Regions from separate parts of the Paenibacillus tritici genome, predicted to be linked through region 1. Evidence: riboswitches for the same ligand, from Rfam matches in the RefSeq annotation. Region 1 holds a riboswitch; the other holds the start of a gene.
What was found. A riboswitch is a leader RNA that binds a small molecule or an ion and turns the genes downstream of it on or off. The one in region 1 is predicted to bind glycine.

Region 1 (10,072 bases):
TCGAGCAAGGTTTGCATTTTGCGGTGAATGCGCGGGATATTCTTGAAGAACTCCGTTGCATCCTCTACGGTCATCTCCAGCACATCGGAAATATTCTTGCCTTTATATTTCACTTCCAGCGTCTCGCGGTTATAACGTTTGCCCTTGCAGACTTCGCAAGGTACGTATACATCCGGCAGGAAGTGCATCTCAATCTTGATGATCCCGTCTCCACGGCAAGCCTCGCAGCGGCCACCCTTCACATTGAAGCTGAAGCGCCCCTTTTGGAAGCCGCGCACCTTGGCCTCATTGGTCTTGGAGAACAGATCGCGGATATCATCGAATACGCCTGTATACGTAGCCGGATTAGAGCGCGGGGTACGACCGATGGGAGACTGGTCAATTTCGATGACCTTATCCAGATTCTCCAGACCGCGGATTTCTTTGTGCAAGCCCGGACGGACCTTGACCGCCTTATTGAGCTGGCGTGCCAGACTCTTGTATAGAATCTCATTAATGAGTGAAGATTTGCCGGAGCCGGACACACCGGTTACCGCTGTGAAGACACCAAGCGGAATCTTCACATTCACATTCTTCAGATTATTCTCTTTGGCTCCGCGAATCTCGATCCAGCGTTCATTATCGGTAGGCCGCCGCTTGGCAGTCACCGGAATAAACTTGCGTCCGCTTAGATATTCACCGGTCAGGGAGTTCGCATCCTGCATAATTTCCTGCGGTGTCCCCTGAGCAATCACCTGACCGCCGTGTTTACCGGCACCCGGCCCGATATCAATAATGTAATCAGCCGCCATCATCGTATCCTCATCATGCTCAACGACAATCAGTGTATTGCCCAGATCACGCATATGTCCGAGTGTGGCAATCAGCCGGTCGTTGTCCCGCTGATGCAGACCGATACTTGGCTCGTCCAGAATATAGAGGACACCCATCAGACTGGAGCCGATCTGGGTAGCCAGCCTGATCCGCTGGGCTTCCCCGCCGGATAGCGACCCCGCTGCACGGCTGAGAGTCAGGTAATTCAAGCCCACATTCACCAGGAAGCCGAGCCGGCTGCTGATCTCCTTGAGGATCAGATTGGCGATAGCTGTTTCTTTCTCACTAAGCTTGAGATCTCCGAAGAAGTCCAGACAATCTCCAATCGAAAGATCCGTAACATCGGAAACATTCTGCCCGTTAATGGTCACAGCCAGAATTTCCTTCTTGAGCCGTTTGCCTTTACACGAATGGCATGGCTTGGCGCTCATGAAGCCTTCTATGAACTCGCGGATGCCCTCAGAGGCCGTATCACGGTATCGGCGCTCCAGATTGGGAATAATCCCCTCAAAGGCAACAAGGGCGTCTTTACGCTGGCCGAAGTCATTCTCATACCGGAAGCGGATCTTCTCGCTGCCCGTTCCGTGCAGCAGCTTGGCCATATGCTCCGGCGACAGGCTGCTGACAGGTACATTCTGCGGTATTTTGAAATGCTCACACACTGATTTCAGGAACTGCGGATAATAGTTGGAGGTACTGCCTGTCCAGGCCAGGAACGCCCCCTCCTCAATCGACTTCTCCGTATCCGGGATTAGCAGATCAGGGTCAACGACCATGTTCATCCCAAGCCCGTCACATTCAGGGCATGCCCCAAATGGGCTGTTGAAGGAGAACATGCGCGGCGCCAGTTCTTCTATGCTGAACCCGCAGACCGGACAAGCGAAGCTTGCACTGAACAAAAGCTCCTCCTGGCCCATCACATCCACCAGAATCTGACCGCCCGACAGCTTCAGTGCGGTCTCCAGGGAATCGGTTAGGCGGGTCGCGATATCCTCCTTAATCACAATCCGGTCCACGACCACTTCGATCGTATGCTTCTTATTCTTCTCCAGGACAATATCTTCCGTTACTTCGCGCAGTTCACCGTCCACACGTACACGGACGAAGCCTTGCTTCGAGATATCCGTGAACAGACCCTTATGCTCACCCTTGCGGCCGGAAATGACCGGAGCCAGGATCTGCAGGCGGGTCTTCTCCGGGTACTGCATGATCCGGTCAACCATCTGCTCAACGGTTTGTGAGGTGATCTCAATTCCATGATCCGGGCAGTGGGGATGACCGACCCGGGCAAAAAGCAGCCGCAGATAGTCATAGATTTCGGTAACCGTACCTACTGTCGAACGCGGGTTACGGCTCGTAGTCTTCTGGTCAATCGATATCGCCGGGGAGAGTCCTTCAATGGAATCTACATCCGGCTTCTCCATCTGGCCCAGGAACTGGCGGGCATACGCAGACAATGACTCCACATACCGGCGCTGACCCTCGGCATAGATGGTGTCGAAGGCCAGGGACGATTTGCCCGAGCCGCTCAGTCCCGTCAGCACGACGAAGCGGTCACGCGGAATCGTTACGTCGATGTTCTTGAGGTTGTGGGCTCTTGCGCCCTTAATTACTATACTTTCATGTGCCAACGGTACCTCTCCTTTAAGGGGAATTTAAAATGCAAAAACATTACCTTTCGATCCCTCCCAAACCCTCCCTTCCAAGGGAGGGCCCCAAGGGTTGCACCCTCTGGACACCTGCAAACTTGGCGGAAAGAGTTGGGCTGGGTGGATGGACGACTACTGGGGGAATAGGCTCGCTTGTCCCTACGGGACCGCTATACTACCAGTGCAGGATACGGCTCGCTGCCGCTTGCCGACAACGCTGTCCCTTCGGGATACGCGCTAAGGGCTTGAGTGCACGCTGTCCCTGCGGGATACGCGCCAAGAGCTTAACTGCGGGCTGTTCCTTCGGAATGCGCTAAGGGCTTCAACGGCAAGCTGTCCCTGCGGGATACGCAAGGGCATGGCCCCTTTATCTTCAAAAAGAACGGCCTGAATAGCGCCGTTCCCTGGATTGTTAACTTCATCGCCGCCTTACTCTGCCCGCAGCTCAAGCAAGGCATCGCGCAGCTCGGCGGCGCGCTCGAATTGCAGGTTCTTGGCGGCGTCCTTCATCTCCGCCTCCAGACGCTGCATCAGGCTCTGCTTGTCTTTCTTGTTCAGCTTGCCGCCAACGCCGGTAAGGTAATCGGCCTTGGACTCGGCCACCTTCGTCGCCTCGATGATGTCGCGTACCTTCTTGTTAATGGTCGTCGGGGTAATGCCGTGCTGCTCATTATGAGCAATTTGGATCTCACGGCGGCGCTGGGTTTCGCTCATCGCCTTCTCCATGGAATCTGTAATGCGGTCGCCATACAGGATGACACGGCCGTCCGAGTTACGGGCTGCACGGCCAATCGTCTGAATCAGCGAACGCTCGGAGCGGAGGAACCCTTCCTTGTCGGCATCCAGGATAGCGACAAGCGAGACCTCCGGCAGGTCGAGCCCTTCTCTGAGCAGGTTAATCCCGACCAATACATGGAATGTACCCAGCCGCAGATCACGCAGGATTGCCATACGCTCCAGCGTTTTGATGTCCGAGTGCATATAACGCACTTTAATCCCGATTTCCTTAAAGTAATCGGTCAGGTCCTCAGACATCTTCTTCGTAAGCGTTGTAACCAGTACACGCTCATCCCGTTCCACCCGGTCACGGATCTCACTGATCAGATCATCAATCTGCCCCTCGGTAGGGCGCACTTCAATGATCGGGTCAAGCAGACCAGTAGGACGGATAATCTGCTGCACCATAGTATCGCAGTGTTCCATCTCATAAGGTCCCGGTGTAGCGGACACATATATAATCTGGCTCACCTTGTCTTCGAATTCCTCAAATTGCAGCGGCCGGTTATCCAGCGCAGACGGCAGGCGGAACCCGTGCTCCACGAGCACTGTCTTACGCGCACGGTCACCATTATACATCGCCCGGATCTGCGGCAGCGTAGCGTGGGACTCATCAATCACAATCAGCATATCATCCGGGAAATAGTCCATGAGGGTATAGGGAGTGGCGCCCGGCTCACGGAAGGTAAGCGGACCGGAATAGTTCTCGATGCCGGAGCAGAAGCCGACTTCCTTCATCATCTCGATATCATAACGGGTCCGCTGCTCCAGCCGCTGGGCCTCCAGCAGCTTGCCTGCTTCACGCAGTACGGCCAGGCGCTCCTCAAGCTCACGCTCAATATTAACAAGGGCTACACGCATCGTCTCTTCCTGGGTGACAAAGTGGGACGCCGGGAAGATCGCGATATGATCGCGTTCGCCGATCAGTTCACCTGTCAGCACATCTATCTCCGTAATACGTTCTATCTCATCTCCGAACAACTCTACCCGGATCGCATGTTCTCCCTGGGAAGCCGGGAAGATCTCAACCACATCCCCCCGCACACGGAACGTCCCCCGCACGAAGTTGATATCATTACGCTGATACTGGATATCTACGAGCCGGCTCAGAATCTGATTGCGCGGCTTCTCCATCCCTACCCGCAGGGAGAGCAGCAAGCTTCCGTATTCCTTAGGTGAACCGAGGCCATAAATACACGACACACTCGCCACAATAATGACGTCACGGCGTTCAAACAAAGAACTGGTCGCCGAGTGGCGGAGCTTGTCGATTTCTTCATTTATACTGGAATCTTTCTCAATGTAGGTATCGGAGGAAGGAATGTACGCCTCGGGCTGGTAGTAATCGTAGTAACTGACGAAGTAATCAACCGAATTGCTTGGAAAAAACTCTTTGAACTCACTCGCGAGCTGCGCAGCAAGCGTCTTGTTGTGCGCGATGACCAGCGTCGGGCGGTTCAACTTGGAAATTACTTGTGCGATGGTAAAGGTCTTGCCTGTACCTGTCGCTCCCAGCAGCGTCTGGTGCTTCTTGCCCTGCCGGATGCCGTCCACTAACTCTTCTATGGCATGAGGCTGATCGCCCTGGGGTGTATACTCGGACTCCAGTTCAAAAGTCTTCGTACTGACGACAATATCATTCATTTGCCCGTCTCCCCTCTATCGTCTAGAATATATGAATATATTATAATTTTAACCCTAATGAGCCTTCATCCATACCAAGCTGAAAAATATGGAAGATAGGAATGCACGTTCCCGTTTATTATACAGCGTTGCCCAGACTGTTGCAAACCATAATATATAGAAATTTAAGGAGCCTGAATTTATGGATATCACTTCAATAATCGGCCTGGTGGCCGGGATTGCCGCAATGATCGGCGGTTTTCTGTGGGAAGGCGGAAGCCTGTCCGGCCTGCTGCAGCCGAATGCTGCGCTTATTGTCTTCGGCGGCACCCTGGCCGCTATACTTATCGGCTTTCCGGCCTCCAAGCTCCGCAGTGTACCGGCGGCTCTGCGCCTGGCTTTTGGCAGACAGCCGGACACCAGTCAGGAACAGGCGGAAGAGCTGATCTCCATGGCTACAGTCACGCGGCGCGGCGGCGTACTCGCACTGGAGAAACGAGCCGAAGAACATCCCGACACCTTCACCAGAGAAGGGCTGTTTCTGATTGTCGATGGCAATGACCCGGATCAGGTCCGGCAAATCCTGGAGCTTGAAATGGATGCCAAGGAGCTGAAATATGAAGGTTACGCCAAAATTTTTGAAGCGGCCGGCGGCTATGCTCCCACAATGGGGATTATCGGCACCGTTATGGGGCTGATCCGTGTATTGGGCCATTTAACGGACCCTTCCCAGCTGGGTGCCTCCATTGCTGTAGCTTTTACAGCCACGCTCTATGGCGTAGCCAGTGCTAATTTAATCTTTTTACCCATTGCCTCCAAAATTAAATCCCGCAGCCAAAGTGAACTGGGCACCATGGAGATGCTGCTCGTTGGCATCCTGTCCCTGCAGAATGGGGATCACCCGCATCTGGTCCGCAAAAAACTGGCCCCGTTCATTTCAGACGCCGCCCCCAAACGCAGCAGCAATAGCCCGGGGGAACCGCTATGAGACAAAGAAACCGCAGACAGCCCCGCGCCGCAGGCAAGGAGAGCCGGGACCGCTGGATGATTACCTATGCGGATCTGATTACGCTTCTGCTCATTTTCTTCGTGATTCTGTATGCCATGAGCAGTCTGGATTCGCAAAAGTATGCGCTTGTTTCAGGTTCCTTATCGGATACGTTCAAGAGTGGCGGTTCTGTGCTGGAGGGCGGTAATGGAGTTCTAGAAGGCAATAAGGGGAACAGCGGCCAGGCCGTCCCGAACGGACAAGAAGATGACGGCGGAACGCAAGGAGCGGTTTCCGGGGGCGATGGGGAAGGAAGCGCCACAGATTCCGGTGGCAGCTCCGGCGATGGCACCAGCACTGGTACATCCGGGCAAAACAGTGACACTGCCGGACACCAGCCGTCTGCGCGTGAGCTGGCTTTTCGTGAACAGGAAGCGAAGCTGGCGGCTCTAATGGGAGTCATCACCGAATATGTGGAGGAGAATAACCTCGGGGAACAGATCTTTGTGGCAGACAAGCCGCAGGGCATTGCGATCACGCTTAGTGACCGGTTCCTCTTCGATGCGGGCCAAGCCGAGCTGAAATCGCCTGCCTTCCCTGCACTGCGTCAGCTCTCCGGCCTGTTCCGGGGCATCGGCGCCACGGTCAGCATCGAAGGACATACCGATAATGTTCCGGTAACCCTTCGATCGGTCTACACCGACAATTGGGATCTATCCGGCGCCCGCGCACTGTCTGTGCTGCGCTTCTTCCTGGACAACGAGGGGCTTAGCCCCGATACGTTCCAGTACGCCGGTTACGCCGATACCAGACCTGCCTACGATAATACAACCGCCGAAGGACGGCAGAAGAACCGCCGGGTTGAACTGATTGTTCTGCGGCAGCTTCAGGAGGAAGAATAGCACGTAACTGCGCGCGAATCAGCTCAAATACCGGCAGGCGACAGGAGCATATATCCATTTGCTAATATAAGGAGATAGACCGCTATGCAGGATACAAACGGAGCGGCACCGGAGGCCGCAGGTTTTTTCAGGTTTTTGCGGCTGGCAGTTTCTCTGATCACGATCATTATTGCCCAGGGGATGCTTACCCTCTTTGTCGGATTTTTTGCCGCCTTCATGCAGTTCTTCTCCTCCGGTTACTTCTGGGGAGACCTGGCCCGCGTCTATCCGCTGGACAAGCTGATTGCAATTGGCGCTGATTACCTTATTGCCGGAGCTATCTTCGCCCTGGCCTGGTTTGGGGTCTGGTGGATGCTCTACGGCCTGTCCGGGAATGGGCGTATCCGCTGTTTCCCCCTGCTTCTGCTGAGCGCGTATTCGACGTTTCTTCTCCTCTTTTTACAGGTCAATCCGGTTTATAACCCCGACGCCATGATCCCCAGCTCTGCCGGGGAAGCAACATTTATCGTTTGTATGGGGATGTCTGCCGCCGTGCTTTTTCCGTTTTATTCAGCCGGAGTGTATTATTTCGTGCTCAAGCCCGCCACCCGTCCGCAAAAAAGTTACCGTTTCCTGCTGCTGTGCTCTGTATTTTCCGTTGCGGGCCTGGCTCTTCTGCCCTTCCTGTGGCATCTGGCTCCAAACATTTATCCGGGGCTGCTTGGCTTTCCAGAATGATATAAAGACGCAAAAAGACAGACCTCTCACATTAGTGACATCTAATGTAATAAGAGAAGCCTGTCGTATCCAGCCGTTCAGCAACTAAGCTGAACCTTATTCTCCAACCAATTCCTTATAAGCAGCCGCATCCAGCAGGCCGGAAGCCGCCTCGGCGAACTCACCGTCAAGCTCCAGCTCAAAAATCCATCCGCCGCCGTATGGCTGGTCATTGATCAGTTCCGGGCTGGTCTCCAGGGCGTCATTGATCTTGGTGACCGTCCCTGATACCGGTGAATACAGCTCTGACACCGTCTTCACGGATTCGATGCTGCCTACACTGTCGCCTGCGGAGATCGCTGCCCCGACTTCCGGAAATTCTACAAACACGATGTCGCCGAGCAGATGCTGCGCATGATCCGTAATCCCTACACGTACTACACGTCCCTCACCCTGCTGTGCCCATTCATGCTCTTCGCTGTATACCAGGTTGTCCAGCACTTCACTCATTTACAAGCCGCCTCTTTTCCACATTTGGAGTTCTAAATTTAGTTATAGCCTAATTTATTGACTTGCCTAATGTCAATATAACTGACAGTAAAATTTAATTTGTCAACTTTTTGACGTTTTTTTGATTGACAGTATGGAGGGTTACCCGGTTTAATGGAATCAGTAGAATATCATATCGTTTGCGAATGATGGCATAGGGAGAGACTGTCTCACAGGAAGACAGCGCCGAAGGAGTAAGCCCGGGATGGGTGAATCTCTCAGGCAAAAGGACCTTTGCCGGACGCATCTCTGGAGAGCATCCAGGCCTGCCGCGCAGGTCTCACGGATCACCAACGGGGAAACCTGCGCGTTACTGCAGGGTAACTCTCAGGTACAAAGGACAGAGCGAAAGTTCATTTATGCGTGTATGCATAATGGCTTTCGCCTGTCCTTTTTTGTATATAAACAGACCAAGGGAGTGACGAGATGGAGTCTTTGAGAAGAACGCCTTTTTATGACCTCTATTCCGCCTACGCGGAGTCCAGATGCATTGATTTCGGCGGCTGGGAGCTGCCGGTGCAGTTCACAGGAATCGTTAAGGAGCATGAAGCCGTCCGTGAACGGGCCGGATTATTCGATGTCTCCCATATGGGAGAATTCATGGTTACCGGCAGCGGCTCCGAGGCCTTCCTGCAGCTTATGACCACCAATGATGTCAGCCGCCTGGAGGACGGCGCAGCGCAGTATACGCTTATGCTCTATCCGGGCGGCGGAGTGGTTGACGATCTGCTCGTGTACCGGCTGGGCGAGGAGCGTTACATGCTTGTTGTCAATGCCTCCAATATCGACAAGGACTTCCAGTGGCTGCAGGAGCATCTCACACCTGAGTTCAGCGGTGTCAGCATGAAGAATGTCTCTGACGAGACCCTGCTGCTCGCGCTCCAAGGACCGCTGGCGGAGACCATTCTTGCCCAGGTCACGCAGGTCCCGCTCCCGGAGCTTAAGCCCTTCCACTTCATCGAGCAAGCTGAGGTCTGCGGTGTAACTGTCCTGCTCTCCCGCACCGGGTATACCGGTGAAGACGGCTTCGAGCTGTACGCTCCCGCAGCTACAGCGGCTGCTCTCTGGAACGGCCTGCTCGAAGCAGGCGCTCCGCATGGCCTGACTCCTGCCGGACTCGGCGCACGCGATACGCTGCGCTTCGAGGCCAAGCTGCCGCTGTACGGCCAGGAGCTGTCAGCAGACATCACTCCCCTTGAAGCCGGTGTCCAGTTCTTCGTGAAGCTGGACAAAGCTGATTTTATCGGCCGCGCTGCCCTGCTGAAGCAGAAGGAAGCCGGCCTGCCGCGCCGCCTGGTAGGTCTTGAGATGATCGACCGCGGCATCCCCCGCTCCCACTATCCCGTGTATGCGGACGGAGTGAAGATCGGTGAAGTCACGACCGGCACCCAATCCCCGACACTGAAACGGAATCTCGGACTCGCCCTGCTGGATGCTGCCTATACGGAGACCGGCACAGAGGTGTATGTGGAGATCCGCGGCAAGCAGCTTAAGGCTGTTGTCATCAAAGCCCCGTTCTACAAAAAGAGCCAAGGAGTGAAGCCCCAATGAAGCACCGCTATCTGCCCATGACGGAGCAAGACCGTGCAGAAATGATGGAAACTGTAGGCATACAGTCCATTGACGAGCTGTTCGCCGATATTCCGCAGTCTGTCCGCTACCAGGGAACAATGCCGATGTCCGGCGCCCTGGACGAATATGCACTGCTTCGCCATATGAAGGGCCTGGCTGACAAGAATGCCGACTTCGACACCCACACCAGCTTCCTGGGCGCCGGATTGTACGACCACCACGTTCCGGTCGTCATCAACCATGTGATTTCCCGTTCGGAATTCTATACTGCCTACACTCCTTACCAGCCGGAGATCAGCCAGGGGGAGCTTCAGGCGATCTTTGAATTCCAGTCCTATATCTGTGAGCTGACCGGCATGAAGGTTGCCAATGCCAGTATGTATGACGGCGCAACCGCCTTCTCTGAAGCAGCGGTGCTGGCCGCCGGTGCCACCAAACGCAAGAAGCTGATTGTCTCCCGCACGGTTCATCCTGAAGCACGGCAGGTGCTGCGCACCTCCGCC
Region 2 (10,072 bases), 480 kb from region 1:
TTATCGACCAGATCCTTCCGGAACATAATCGTATGGCTCTCGCCAATTTCCTTATTGGTGGGAATCGCATATACTTTGCCGTCTACCGTTCCGCCGTCGAGGAAGCGGGGATCGAGTGTCTCCTTGATGCCTTGTCCATATTGGGCTAACAGATCATCAAGCGGCAGGAATGCGCCTTTGGCTACGTTGTTGGCGAAATCCGCCCAGTTAGGGGCAAAGGTCAGATCCACCTGTTCCCCGGATTGGTAAGCCAGCGCCATCTTCTCGGCCCAGGAGGACCAAGGAAGCCCCTGGAAGTCAATCTCGGCGTTAATTTTCTCCTTGAGATATCTATTGATCTCTTCCACAACCGCCTTGGTATCATTCTGCGGGAAATTCCCAACCGTGTAAACGGTTAACTTCCGGAACGTTGAAATATCGGGATTACTGCTGCCTTCTGTTCCTCCGGCGGTAGCGGCTGCTGTCGATTCTGCCTTGGATGGAGCGGAAGCGCCCGAATTGCCCCCGCCGCACCCGGTAATGCCCAGTATCACGGCGGTCAGAGCAGCAAACACCGCGCCAGAGCTTCTTGTTGTTCTCATTTGTATGAACCTCCTCAATGATAATTAGATCATATATTCTAACCGGCATTTACGCCAGAGTCAGACCGGGTTACCCTTTGATGGCCCCTATCGTAAGGCCTTTGGTGAAGTACTTCTGGAAGAAGGGATAGACGAACAGGATCGGGCCAATCGACACCACCACCATGGCCATCCGCAGACTTTCGGTCGGAACCGATTCTTGGACCATCAGGGCTACTCCGCTGCCCGCCAATTGGTTCTTGAAGAACTCTGCCTGACGGATCATCTGGATCATGACATACTGCAAGGAGAACTTGTCCGTGTCATTGATGAAGAGCATGGAGTTGAACCAGTCATTCCAATACGTCAGTGTAGTGAACAGGCCAACGGTGGCGAGAACGGGCAGCGAGATCGGAAGCACCAGCTGGAAGAAGATCCGCCATTCCGATGCCCCGTCCAGTTTGCCGGATTCGATCATCTCTTCCGGGATCGTCTGCTGGAAGAAGGTGCGGGTTATGAAGATATAGAAGGCATTGGACAAGCCGGGCAGAATAAGCGCGACCAGCGAGTCCTTGAGATCCAGATAGTTAACGTACAGCAGGTAGAAGGGGACCAGCCCGCCCGAGAACAGCATGGTAATCAGCAGGTAGAAGTTAAACGTCTTTTTGAAAGGAAAATCCTTCCGGTAGAGCGGATACGCATATAGCGCAATCAGCAGCACGGCCAGAACAGTCCCGATAAGGGTAACGGTCAGGCTGACGCCATACGCTTTAACTAATGTCTCCGAATGCTTGAACAGATATTGGTACGCGGATGCGTCGATATGATCGGGCCAGAATTTGTATCCCTGCAGCGTCAATGTCTTCTCGTTTGTTAAGGAGATGGCAACAATGAGCAGGATCGGCAGGATACACGCCAGGCTGAAGGCGATGAAGAACACATGAAGTATAATCTGGGCGGTGGTAGAGCCCTTGGCGTAAGCGCTGGTTCGGGATGCAGTAGTCATTAGAATCCTCCGTTTCTAGAAAAGAGCCGTATCGCGGTTCAGCTTGCGGGCCAGAGCGTTCGCGCCTATGACCAGGAAGAAGCCGACGATGGACTGGTAGAAGTTCGCCGCTGAGGACATCCCCAGGTCGTTGAGCTGGATCAGGCCCCGGTAGACATAGGTGTCGATGACGTCCGTAGTCGAGCGCAGCGCACCGGAGTCCAGGGTCACATGGTAGAACAGCCCGAAGTCAGAGCGGAAGATGCCGCCCATGTTAAGAATCGTGAGAATCACCATGATCGGCGTAAGCAGCGGCAGGGTAATCTTGGTGATCTGCTTCCATTTGCTGGCGCCGTCCATCACCGCAGCCTCATACAATTCTTCGCTGATGCCGGTGATGGCTGCAAGGTAGATGACACTGCCGATCCCGATGGAATGCCACATCTTGGTGATCCACAGAATGTAAGGCCATGCGTTAGGATGCATATATGCGTTCACCGAGGAGTAGCCGAACATTGGCAGAATATGCTTGACCAGGAAGCCGTACTCCGGGTGCAGGAAGGCATAGACGATGAAGCTGACCACGACCATGGACAGGAAGTTCGGCATAATCATGACGGTCTGGAAGAACTTCGAAGCCAGCTTGTTACGCACCTCATTGATCGCAATCGCCAGCGAGACCGAGAGAATGAGTCCTGAGATAATGAAGACCACATTGTACCCCACGGTGTTGATGGTCACGCGCAGGGCGTCAGAGGTGGCGAAGAGGAACCGGAAGTTATCGAGCCCGGCCCAGGGGCTGCCCATAATGCCGTCAATATAGTTGATATTCTTGAAGGCAATGAATAATCCGAACATCGGAATGTAGCAGTTGATGAAAAAGATAATCGAGGTGGGCAGCAGCATAATCAGCAGCACCCGGTATCTCACGATATTGAGCAGCAACCGGCGGAAGCGGCCCTGCGGCTGCGTATAGGGCGGCTTGGTTAAAGCTTGGGTTCTAGGATTTGTCATAGGTTCTAACCTCACTCTGCTTATTCTGGATGAATTTATTATAGTAGAGACGATGAACGGAATTCTCTCTTGCAAATGACCCTGTTTATTCAAAAATGACCTGTTCCCGCAAAACTCCTGTAGAGCATTGCGACTTTTTTCACAGATCATTACTCACATTGCCGGTAATATGTTAGAATATCAGAACGCATTAACGCTTCACCAATTTAATACATCACACAAGCTATGATTGCTATGGATCACACTATAGCAGGAGCAGCTTCTGGAGAGACTGCGGGGAACCGCAGCGCCGAAGGGTTCACAATCTCAGGCAAAAGGACAGAAGAGTACCGGATTTGTATTTGCCGTGCTGAGGAACCCTCTGCCGGGCAGAAGCTTATTTGGATATTCTTTAGGAACCGGGAGATTGGATGACATCCAGTCTCCTTTTTGTTTTGTTTTGGAGTTACCGGCATAACAGCGTCATATATATTAAGGGGGAAACAGGTATGGCACAGACAGAATTAAAGAGAGAGCTGGCTAACCGGCATGTTCAGCTTATAGCTATCGGCGGCACCATTGGCACAGGGTTGTTCCTGGGCTCAGGCAAAGCGATTCAGCAGGCCGGGCCTTCCATTATGCTCACGTATCTCATCGTGGGAATTGCCGTGTTTTTTGTGATGCGGGCGCTGGGGGAGCTGCTGCTCTCCAAGGCGGGGTATCAGTCTTTTACAGACATTGCTGAGGACTATCTGGGGCCCCGGACGGCGTTCATTACGGGCTGGACCTACTGGTTCTGCTGGATTATGACGGCGATGGCGGATGTGATTGCGGTGGGCGTCTACGTCCAGTATTGGTTCGATATCCCGCAGTGGGTGCCTGCTGTCATCTGCCTGATGATTCTGCTGGGCCTCAATTTGCTGACGGTCAAAAGCTTCGGCGAGCTGGAATTCTGGTTCGCTCTGATTAAGGTAGTTACGATTCTGGCCCTGATCGGCCTGGGGATCATTCTTCTGGTGATCGGGTTCAAGACAGATGCAGGCTCGGTTACAGTCCGCAATCTCTGGGAGCATGGCGGCGTGTTTCCGAACGGGGTGAGGGGCTTCTTATTCTCCTTCCAGATGGTGGTATTCGCTTATGTGGGCGTGGAGCTGGTGGGGGTATCGGCGGCCGAAACAGCTAATCCGGAGAAAAACATTCCGTCAGCCATCAATAAAATCCCTCTGCGGATTCTGTTCTTCTATGTAGGCGCGCTCTTCGTGCTGCTGTGCATTAACCCTTGGACCCAGCTTAGCGCGGCTGAAAGTCCGTTCGTGAGAACCTTCAGTCTGGTGGGAATTCCGATTGCTGCAGGGATTATCAATTTCGTGGTCTTAACCTCGGCGGCCTCTGCCTGCAACAGCGGGATGTTCTCGACCAGCCGGATTCTCTACAATCTGAGCAGACGGAATCAGGCCTCCCCCCAGCTCGGCAAGCTGAACCGGAATCATGTACCTGCGAATTCCCTATTCATTTCTACTATAGTGATCTCTGCCGGGGCACTGCTCAGCAAGCTCATTCCGGGTCAGGCCTTCGGCATCGTGACTACGATCAGTGCCATTTGCTTCATCTGGGTCTGGGGTGTTGTGCTGGTCTGCCATATCAAGTATAAAAGGAACCGCCCGGACTTACATGCCACTTCCAAATTCAAAGCGCCATTCACCCCGGTGATGAACTATGCCGTCCTGACGCTGTTTGCTGCCATTCTTGTGATCATGCTCTTTGCCGATGAGACCCGTCCGGCGCTGCTGTTCACCCCGCTCTGGTTCATTCTGCTGTTCCTCCTGTATTCCATGCGGAGCAAAAAGGAGAAAAAGGAACAGGAAATCAGTATAATCAATACATAAACTGATTTCAGCATGACAAGGGAGCAGCAGCCGCATGAACAAAACAGACCGCATGTTAGCTATCGTACTGGAGCTGCAGCGTAAAGACGTTGTACGGGCAGAGGATTTGGCGGCAGCCTTCGAGACGAGCGTAAGGACGATCTACCGGGATATTCAGGCTCTCAGTGAAGCCGGAGTGCCGGTGATAGGGGCGACGGGTCAGGGATATTCATTAGTGAAGGGGTATTTCCTGCCCCCGGTCAGCTTCACCGCCGAGGAAGCGGTGACCCTGCTGATTGGGACGGACTTCATTGAACAACGGTTCGACGCTCATTACGGGACCCAGGCCTCCGCAGCAGGCAGGAAAATCGAGGCGATTCTGCCGGAGGATGTCCGCGGCAGCGCCTCCCGGATACGCAAGAGCATCCGGCTGCTCACCCCGGGCAAAGAAATCACGCAGGGAACGGAGCAAGTGTACATCGAGCAGATCCGCCGCGCAATCCTGGAGGAGCGGAAGATCAGCTTCGGGTATTGGAAATTCAGGCATGAGGCGGATGGTAGTCACCGGAGTGTCCGCACGGTCAGGCCTTACGGGCTTGTACTGAACAGAGGTGCATGGACACTGGTCGCCTATTGTGAGCTGCGGCAGGAGATCCGTCATTTCCGGTTATCCAGAATGAGCGAGCTTACCGTTCTGGATGACCGGTTTCAGGCGCCTGCGGATTTCGATCTGCACGAGTACCAGCCGGAGGATGACCGCCATGTACACGTGCGTATTTTGGTTCAGCCGGAGATCGCGGGCAAGGCGGCTGAATCGGGTAACTTTTATCTGGAGGCAATGGAGGACCAGGCTGACGGAAGGCTTATGACCTTTCGCGTGCGCCAGCCCGAGGATCTGCTGCAGTGGGTACTCGGCTGGGGGGCAGACGCTGTTGTGCTGGAGCCGGAAGCCTTGCGGAACCGGGTGCGGGATGAAGCTGCGAGGATGTTCAGCCGCTACTGACATCACGTAGTGACCAGGGAAGAATTCATTGTGAGGAGTTACGAACATGAAGCACCGGTTACGCCCATATATGACCCGCCTGACCTCTCTCAGTGAAGCGGAGCAGCAGGCCATACTGGATGAGATTCTGGTTGAGGAATACAGCAAGGGAACCATTCTGCTCAGGCAGGGGGAGGTTCCCGGGAAGTGCTATTTCGTGTTACAAGGCTGCGTGCGGCAGCATAGCGTGGACGTTACAGGCCGCGACATCACCTCTAACTTCTATACAGAGGAGCAGGCCATCGCGATCTTCAATGCGCATAAGGAGGATGCCTCTTCGGAATACAGCCTGACCTGTCTGGAGGACTGCGTACTGGTTGTCGGCGCGCTGAATACGGAGCAGGCCATGTACGCCAAGCATACGCAGCTGGAGGGGATGACCCGCCGGATGATCGAGGAGAACTTCGGTCAGATGCAGGAGGCATTCGCTGCTTTTGTGGCCGCTTCCCCCGAAGACCGTCTGAAGACACTGATGCAGACAAGACCCGGATTGATCAGCCGCGTCCCCCAGCATCAGCTGGCCAGCTATCTCGGCATGACCCCGGAGTCCCTAAGCCGGATTAAGAAGCGGCTGCAGTGTGAACGCGCGGAGCCGGAATCCTGAACAGCAGCCATATCCCGAGTCCCAGCTCCCCGGCGGTCATCGGCAGTATAAATATCCACTTCACCATCTGGATGAACCCCGTATATTCTGGCACGAGTAAGCTGCACAGATGCAATGCCATATAACCGAAGCCTGCCAGCAGCAGCAGTACACTGAGGGGCTTCGGAATATTCTCCGCCCGAACCGCAAGTAATCCTACCACGAGCAGATGCCCGCCGAATAGAATCAGCCCCGCCGACCATACCGCCTCGAATCCCTGAAGAGCAAGCATAACCTCCCCCTGTAGTTGTCCTTTGGTGAAGCCGGAGAGTTCCGGTGCACTTCCTCCTGTAAGCAGGGAAACCACGATCAGACTCGACACAGCCACCCCCAATACCGCCGTATAAGCCAGGCGCAGCCAGGCCCCCAGCAGGGATAGACCCGGATGTACAGGCCTCAGAACCTGATATAAGGCCCAGGCAGCCACGACGTCACAGGCGATGATTACGATCCACCCGAGGATTTCGGCCCTGAACAGCGAAGGAGAGGACTGAAGACGGGCGAAGGTAGCGGCGGCATCCCCATTCACCACAACACTTCCATGAATATATCCATACGAGAATGCGGCGGCAATTGCCATTACAATGAGTGAGATTCCCCCGGTACGTGCCACTGTTACTGACATCAGCATAACCCCCTGATTGATTAATGATTGTGGTTATATTGTACGCAGCAGCGGGCAGGGGGGCATTGACTTAAGATAAGAGGGGAATGTTTAATTTTAAATATTAAGAATTGAATAAAGGATAGCCATCAAAAAATGTCGAACCTTAGTTTAGGATATTGCTGAGCAATGAAGCTAACTGAATAAAAGGAGACCCGCACCTATGAAAAACATCGTACGCTCCCTTGAAGATATAGTGAATCTGGTACCCATCCTGAAAGCTGCTTTTCCTTATGATCTGTCGGTTGCGGTCTGTGACACTGAGAAGTTTCTCGTCTATTACCCTGGGGATTCCATTGATCTGGGGATTAGCGCCGGGCAGATTATTCACGCAGATGAACCTCTGTATCATGCACTGAAAAATGATGAATACACAAGGGCCAATGTTCCCAAAGAGTATTACGGATACGAATTTGTGGGCACCGTCCTTCCGGTACATGGAGAGGATGAACGTGTCTGCGGGGCGATCTGCATTCAGGTGCGCAGACAGACCGAGCTGCGGGAAATTGCCGACCGGATGACACTGTCCCTGAATCAGGCTAATGCACGGATCGTGCAGGTAGCGGGCGGGTCTAACCAGTTGGCCGACTTCTCACAGAAGCTGCTGGCCCAGTCAGAGACCACTGCTGCAAGTGTCCAAAAAAGCGATGAAGTGCTGGCCGTCCTGAGGAAGGTTGCCGACCAGACGCATCTGCTTGGAATTAATGCGGCCATTGAGGCCGCCCATGCCGGGGAGAAGGGTCGGGGCTTCGACATTGTCGCCAGAGAAATCCGCAAGTTCTCACAGGAGACCGAGCAATCCGCGCAGCGGATACGGGACACCCTGCGGGAGATCCAGACAGCGATGAAGGGAATCGGTCAATCCATCGGTCAGATTGCTTCGGTGGGGCAAGAGCAGGCAGCTTCAACGCAAGAGATGTCCAGCTTCATTGAGGAGATCCGGGCGATGTCGGAGCAATTGAACCAGTTCGCGCAGAAGCTGTGAGGCAAGTGTGGAAGCTGCCTGCATAGGCCCGCGAATCTTACAGATGTGCGATCAGTGTGGCCGCCAGCGCCAGGAAGGCCGGGAGTCCTTGCATCAGCAGAATGGATCTCTTGGAGGTGAGTCCGCCGTAGATCGCCGCAACCGCCACGCAGATGAGGAAGAACAATTGCAGCTGGTACCCGAAGTCCGCGCTCGGATGCAGCAGGCCCCAGATTAGACCGGCTGCCAGGAAGCCGTTATACAAGCCCTGGTTGGCAGCAAGCGACTTCGTCTCCCGGGAGAAGGCAGGGGAGGTTCCGAATGCCTTCTGTGCTCTCGGGGTGGTCCACAGAAACATCTCCAGTACAAGTATGTACACATGCTCTAGTGCTACTAAGGCTACAAGAATTAAACTTACAGTCATCATAACGAGTCCCTCTTTTCAAGTGATAGGAATAGGAATTTACATTGCGCAAAATATAATTTTACAAACCTAAATATAACCAAATATTTTCCTTTTGTCAATTTATTGCATCCATATTGTAAGGGAGGAAGGAAATGTACATCAGAACACTGGCCCCCTCGGACGCCGAAAGCTACCGGGCGCTTCGTTTGCAGTCGCTGCAGCAGCACCCTGAGGCTTTTCTAAGCTCCTATGAATCGGAAGTGAAATTGTCCACCGAGACGACCCGAATCAAGCTGGACTCCTCGGACGAACATTTCACCCTGGGTGCCTTCTTGGACGGGGAGCAGAGGCTGGTGGGAATGGCTACCTTGTTCCGGGAGAGCAGGCCCAAGATTCAGCACAAAGCTCATGTCTATGCAGTATATGTAGATCCGGATGCCCGTAAACATGGCACGGGACGCGCGCTGATGCTGGAGCTGATTGCCCGGGCGAAGGCTGCACCGGGGCTGGAGCTGCTGACGCTGACCGTAACCTCCAATAACGTTCCGGCCAAAAGACTCTACGAATCCCTGGGATTCATCCGCTACGGCACAGAGCCGAAGGCGATGAAGCTTGGCAGCGAGTATCTGGATGAGGATCTGATGGTGCTGATGCTGTAAAATACAGCAAAAGCCCCTCCCGCCTTTTCGGCAGAAGGGGCAAAGATGAAGGGGCGGTTGCTTACTTCGCAGACTTTCCGCTCAGGATGGCCTTCACTTGGCTGACCATTGCCGCTGCGTCAGCACTGGTGACACCGTCCTGCGGACGGAAGCTTCCGTCTTGATCCAGCTTCACGATCTTAAGGGCAAGCGCGGTCTGAATGGCTCCCGAGTTCAGGGTATTGATCTGGTCATTATCCTTGATCTCTACCGGGATCAGCTTGATCATCGGCAGTTGGCCGCTGGTCTGGAGCGTATTAATCAGCAGAGAGGTGAACGATTCGCGGGTTACGCTCATATTCGGATCAATTTTGATCTGAAGCTTCACCTCAGGTCCGGCAGCGTCCTTGATGAACTGGACGGCTTCGGTTGCGGTAATCGTCCCGCTCACCGTACCGGGTGCTGGATGTGCCTTCAGATAAGCCAGAGCATTACTAATGGCTACGGCTGCTTCCGCACGGGTAATTTCCAGCTTAGGGTTAAGCTTGCCGCTGGCATCCAGCTTCAGAACACCGTAGTTCAGGGCGCGCTGGATGGAACCGGAATACTCGGCCTTCACCTGATCCTGGTCGGTATACTCCACTACCACCGGCTTAATCATCGGCAGCCGCCCGCTGTTCTCGATCGCATCAATGAGCTGGTGTGTGAATTCCTCGCGTGTCAGCTTCTCACCAGGCTTCAGATCTGCTGGCAGGTCCAAGCCGTGCACACCGGCAATAATCAGCGCCTGTGCATACCAGGCGGAGTCACTCGCGTTCTTGAAATAGTCGGTGGCATGCGGCTCCTTCACGAACCGGATCGTATCCAGATTCAGATCAAGCGCACTCACGATCATCTGCACCCCCTGGGCGGCTGTGATGCTGAGGTTCGGGCCGAACAGATCAGCGCTGATGCCTTTGATCAGGCCGCTGTTCTGCAGAGCAATAATCTTCTCCTTGCCCTGCACGTTATGAATATCCTTGAAGGCTGCCGCAGAAGCCAGTTGTTGTCCGGCGAAGCTGAGCGCCAGCGCAGCGGCTGCGGATATAGTCATGATCTTGAATGTATTCTTCATGTTCAGTCACCTCATAAGAGTAGTTTGTGGTTTATTTGTGATCTTAGACGGCGACTGAGGCCAAAAGGTTCCAACAAATTTCAGCTTGCCTGCATTTCTATTGCCGTGCCGACACAATCTGATTCCGGCCCTGATGCTTCGCGGCATACAGTGCTTTGTCCGCAGATTTGAGCAGGTCATTCAGGTAGGTTGTCGCAT

Region 2: another riboswitch for glycine. It lies ahead of KDC22_RS32215 (amino acid permease); the one in region 1 lies ahead of gcvT (glycine cleavage system aminomethyltransferase GcvT).

What each region holds. Positions count from the first base shown of each region.
Region 1 is NZ_CP073365.1:7,001,584-7,011,655, forward strand. It holds gene uvrA (excinuclease ABC subunit UvrA) at 1-2,444, opposite strand, end outside; gene uvrB (excinuclease ABC subunit UvrB) at 2,892-4,883, opposite strand; gene KDC22_RS30180 (flagellar motor protein) at 5,065-5,850, shown strand; gene KDC22_RS30185 (flagellar motor protein MotB) at 5,847-6,752, shown strand; gene KDC22_RS30190 (hypothetical protein) at 6,837-7,469, shown strand; gene gcvH (glycine cleavage system protein GcvH) at 7,566-7,958, opposite strand; glycine riboswitch at 8,144-8,241, shown strand; glycine riboswitch at 8,245-8,343, shown strand; gene gcvT (glycine cleavage system aminomethyltransferase GcvT) at 8,424-9,548, shown strand; gene gcvPA (aminomethyl-transferring glycine dehydrogenase subunit GcvPA) at 9,545-10,072, shown strand, end outside.
Region 2 is NZ_CP073365.1:7,485,362-7,495,433, reverse strand. It holds gene KDC22_RS32230 (ABC transporter substrate-binding protein) at 1-581, opposite strand, end outside; gene KDC22_RS32225 (carbohydrate ABC transporter permease) at 652-1,566, opposite strand; gene KDC22_RS32220 (ABC transporter permease) at 1,582-2,559, opposite strand; glycine riboswitch at 2,812-2,891, shown strand; gene KDC22_RS32215 (amino acid permease) at 3,048-4,424, shown strand; gene KDC22_RS32210 (helix-turn-helix transcriptional regulator) at 4,459-5,406, shown strand; gene KDC22_RS32205 (Crp/Fnr family transcriptional regulator) at 5,453-6,049, shown strand; gene KDC22_RS32200 (DUF4386 domain-containing protein) at 6,006-6,713, opposite strand; gene KDC22_RS32195 (methyl-accepting chemotaxis protein) at 6,916-7,737, shown strand; gene KDC22_RS32190 (DUF1304 domain-containing protein) at 7,775-8,143, opposite strand; gene KDC22_RS32185 (GNAT family N-acetyltransferase) at 8,275-8,781, shown strand; gene KDC22_RS33675 (S-layer homology domain-containing protein) at 8,843-9,874, opposite strand; gene KDC22_RS32175 (histidine kinase N-terminal 7TM domain-containing diguanylate cyclase) at 9,972-10,072, opposite strand, start outside.